Regions from separate parts of the Brevibacillus sp. NRS-1366 genome, predicted to be linked through region 1. Evidence: predicted binding sites of a transcription regulator. Region 1 holds the regulator's gene; the other holds the start of a gene.
The links. Region 1 encodes LexA, which represses DNA repair genes until DNA is damaged. Its sites were predicted from a motif close to CGAACATATGTTCG; they were not measured.

Region 1 (2,203 bases):
CCTCGCGAGATTTTTTGGACAATTCATTAATGCGTTTGATTTCTGCGTCAGATACCAAAGCTGGTTCCTCCTACTCTATAGTAATGCCGTTTCATTATACCATATCGTCGGCATCACGCAAGCTATGGAAGGTTACTCTGACACTGGAATAATGAGCGTCTGTCCAGGATAAATGAGAACGCCGTCCAGGTCATTCGCCTTTTTAATCGCTATGATGAGTTCATTCACATCCATTTTGGCTTCCTCTTTGTGGTGAACAGCAATAGACCACAAACTGTCGCCCGAGCGAACTGTCACTTCTTTTCCATGCAGTTCCATCGAATCACCAGAAGCAAACACCAGTTCGGTTAGTAAGTAAAAAAAGAGAGCAAAAGTAGCTAGAAATAAAAGTGCTTGTCCCCTAGTTATGCCGAATCGCCCGCGGTTAACTGTCTGTTCTTCAAAACGGTTATGAATGGTCATCACAGTCATGATTATTCCCTCCTGCAAACATACGTTCCTTTTGTTGTTTTCATCATAAATGAGAACATACGTTCATGTCAACAAAATAATCGAACTTATGTTTGTCGAACGCAAGCTCCCATGGTATAATATAGGAAAATATGTTCGAGAAAACTGAGGTGTCTTATATGTCGAAACTATCCAGCCGGCAACAAGCCATTATTGATTTCATTCGTAAAGAAGTTCGAGACAAGGGCTACCCACCTTCTGTTCGAGAAATCGGCGAAGCTGTGGGACTCGCATCCAGCTCTACCGTACACGGCCACTTGGCCCGTCTAGAGAAAAAAGGTCTCATCCGAAGAGACCCTACCAAACCTCGCGCTATTGAATTACTCTCGGAAGAAGATCGTTTTCAAGATAATTTTGAAGACTCCGTTGTTCGTGTGCCTGTCATTGGAAAAGTAACAGCAGGGCTGCCGATTACAGCGATTGAGGATGTGGAGGAATATTTTCCTTTGCCTGAAAACATCGTGACATCGGACAAGGTGTACATGCTTCGTATTTCCGGAAACAGTATGATTGATGCTGGTATTCTCGACGGCGACTACGTGATTGTCCGTCAGCAGCATGTTGCCAACAACGGTGACATCGTCGTCGCCATGACAGAGGAAGACGAAGCGACCGTCAAACGTTTCTTTAAAGAAAAGAACCACTTCCGTCTCCAGCCTGAAAATGCAACGATGGAGCCGATCATTTTAGACAACGTTTCCATCCTGGGTAAAGTCATTGGCGTATACAGACTGATTCACTAATAAAAAAAGGGCAGCCGAAGCTGTCCTTTTTTTGTCGCCACTATTTTTCACTTATCCAGCTAAAGGGCAATAAAGAACCAAATGATCATGGTTACTTGCAGCACGACCTTGACCACAGCGCTGCCGAGAAAACCGATCAGTGACCCAAATCCTGCTTTTACCGCTTTTTCTATCGGCTGCTTCTGGGCGAGTAATTCTACCAGCACAACAAGCACGAATGGCAGAATCAGCATGCCGAACGGTGGAAACAAGAAGATCCCCAGAAAAATACCCACGGCAGCTGCAACCGAGGACCATTTCGACCCGCCATATTTTTTCACGAAATACATATTTGTCAGCAGATCCGCCCCATACAACAAAATACTGAGTACAGCCATTCCCCACCAGAACGAAGCTGGTAAACCCGCACCTGGTTCCGCGATAACAAAGTGATAGAGCAGAAATCCGCCCCAAAGCAAGATCGTATCCGGCAATACAGGCATAAAAATACCGGCAATGCTCAACGCGAACAAAGCCACTACGATAATCCACAGAAAAATTTCCATTCTCTGCACTCCCCTCTGTTTCATATACGACTAATTACCGATTTCGTTGCACTCTCTTTTCATTCTCGCTACAATAAGTTTTTGAAGACGTAATACTTTGATTTTTGCCCTATCTCATTTATTTGAAACGGAGGGACTCTTTTGAGCGACTGGCTCGACCTTTCTTATTTGCGTACAGGAACCAATCGACAAAGGCAGGCATGGGAAGCGATCCAGCAGACTGGCATTATGGCACTGCTGCAGCCGTACACTCCTGTATTGGCTGGCACGATCCCGCTTTGCATTGATAGGGATGACAGCGACCTGGATATTATCTGTGAATGTCATCACCTTGAGGACTTTGAATCGAAAGCACGAACCGTTTTCGGCGAGTCGCAGGGGTATGCAGAACAACGACTCACAATT
Region 2 (2,203 bases), on a different contig from region 1:
AATGCAGTAAACATATGATTTGCAATTGGATATTCGTGAACATTGCCTTCCTCATCCGTTATTGTCACTGGAGGAGTATCTTTATGAAGTGGCATTTTGTTTTCTACAAACTTTATAGTTTTTGTTAGTCTCTGTTTACCATCAATAACGTTATATTTGCCGTTTACAAGCTGCACATAGATGTTAGGTACTGGAATGCCCATGATATACGAATGCATCAACATTGACCCTTTTAAATCGTCCCATGCGTCTGCATTTCGTTGAACTGGATCATTATATATAAATCGATCCTGTTGTCTCATAAATTCTTTAATGTTCATTTCCTGTTTCAACTTGTTAATGCCGAAATCTTTGATCTTTATACCCTGTAATGTCTTCAGGAAAATTAGTTTATTTGATTCTTGCTCATTAAATTGCAATGCATTAGAACCTAGAGTCTTCTTTCTGCCCATTTTACCCACTCCTTTTATTAGATCATTGTAGGCAAACTAAATGGTATTTATCCCTGATAAATCTTATGTATAAAAACAGAAAAAAGACCCTGTAATCAAGGTCTTTTGAAGGTTACTTTGTCACGCTAACTAGGCTTTCTATCTTGATCCACTCTGAATTCCAGTCGCTGACTAATTTGAATTGCTTACGGTTTACGTCTATTTCCTTCACGACTCCCCAAGTCTCTTCCAGTGTACCAAGATTCCCTTTTACAGACTGAAGCCACTTTACATTGATTGCATAGTCATATTGCGTACTATCATAAATCCTGAAACACATCTCTCCGAAATCGTCTTCATCTACGTCTGGTTTTTTCTCTAGTCTGCTTTCTTCACCATGGCTAATTATTGCTGACCTATGTTCTGGAAGTAATATACGCATGCTACCAAACAGATCATTGATTTTCTTCGACATTCCATTCCACCCCTACACAAGAACATTTGTTCGTATCTATATTATGCTCCGAGTTACACTCTTATGCAAGTACAAAAAAAGACTTTGCTTATGGCAAAGCCTCCCAAGAATTGATTATTAATTTGTCTTAGCCGTTAACTCATTAGGGTGATACCATTTGTTATTAAGGCTGTCAACATAAGCTACTGTGGATACAAACTCATCTGGCTGCATTTCAATTAACTTCGAGACGGCAGATTCTTTCTTGGTTACTTTCTTACCTACAATAAATACAGCATTGTCTTTTCTATTTTGTACTGCTTCAACTTTAATCTGTTTTCGATCCAAGTTAATGATATCTCCAGCAACTAGATATTTAGCCATAATATCCAGCGTAACTTTTTTCATAATTCACACTCCTTTAATTCAAGATATCATAATATACAAAATACAAACAATTAAAATGCGTATTTTATAAGGAATCCCATAAATCAATTGCTGCTGTAGATTCTTTTTCTCTTTGAATCTTATTTATATCTGATTGAATTCTTTTCGCATTGTTAATATAGTCCTTATATTCAGAAACATAATTTATGATATCAGGTGTACACTCTAATCTGTTTGGATAACTTGGTCGCCCATTGTGTTTATGACTTCGAGTGTACTCATCTCGTTCAATCCATACATCATAGTCGTTTTGCCCAGTAGGTTTTATTTTGATAAGATCGTATTTTGAAAACAACTCTCCGAACTTTCCAATTACAAGTCGAAGAGCTTTATTTAGATGATCTGGTAAATATTTGCCACTACAAAAATAAAGGTGCTCATTCTCTTTCAAGTCCCACCACAACTGTTCTTCATCAAAAAATTCGTTAATAATATCGGGTGCATTTGCAGATAAAATAGCCAATTCATCTTTTAACTCTTTTAATTTTTCTATCCCCAACTCTTTCACTAATTCAGGGTTACGCTTAATTACTTTTTCTGCTTCGGTCTTGAATTGTTGCTGAACAAATGGGATGAGTGCAGCTTTGAATTGATTTCTCGTGTTACTCAATTGATGTTTAACTTCTTCAAATTCATTTCTTTTTGCTTCTATCTCCTGATCGAAATTTCGCATTAGTTCTTCCTCCTTTGTTTATTTTTACCATAAATTGTACCATAAATTTCAATCAATTGTCTCTTTTATTGAAAGTACTCATCGAATAACACATGAAACTCACTTGGTAATTCGATATCAGACACGATCCTTGCCTCTACTTCATCAACCACGAACGCCACTCTCCCGTTCTCGTAATGCTTTTGCTTTATAATACCA

Region 2: a site for LexA is predicted at 926-939, ahead of ACIFQN_RS34710 (YolD-like family protein). Genes of this name have one in related genera too.

What each region holds. Positions count from the first base shown of each region.
Region 1 is NZ_JBITPN010000022.1:324,758-326,960, forward strand. Features, by position in the region: gene ACIFQN_RS18255 (DUF896 domain-containing protein) at 1-58, opposite strand, end outside; gene yneA (cell division suppressor protein YneA) at 133-471, opposite strand; gene lexA (transcriptional repressor LexA) at 630-1,253, shown strand; gene ACIFQN_RS18270 (DUF456 domain-containing protein) at 1,313-1,798, opposite strand; gene ACIFQN_RS18275 (DUF4269 domain-containing protein) at 1,940-2,203, shown strand, end outside.
Region 2 is NZ_JBITPN010000066.1:5,573-7,775, forward strand. Features, by position in the region: gene ACIFQN_RS34705 (DUF262 domain-containing protein) at 1-452, opposite strand, end outside; gene ACIFQN_RS34710 (YolD-like family protein) at 565-906, opposite strand; gene ACIFQN_RS34715 (hypothetical protein) at 1,024-1,293, opposite strand; gene ACIFQN_RS34720 (hypothetical protein) at 1,358-2,005, opposite strand; gene ACIFQN_RS34725 (hypothetical protein) at 2,071-2,203, opposite strand, start outside.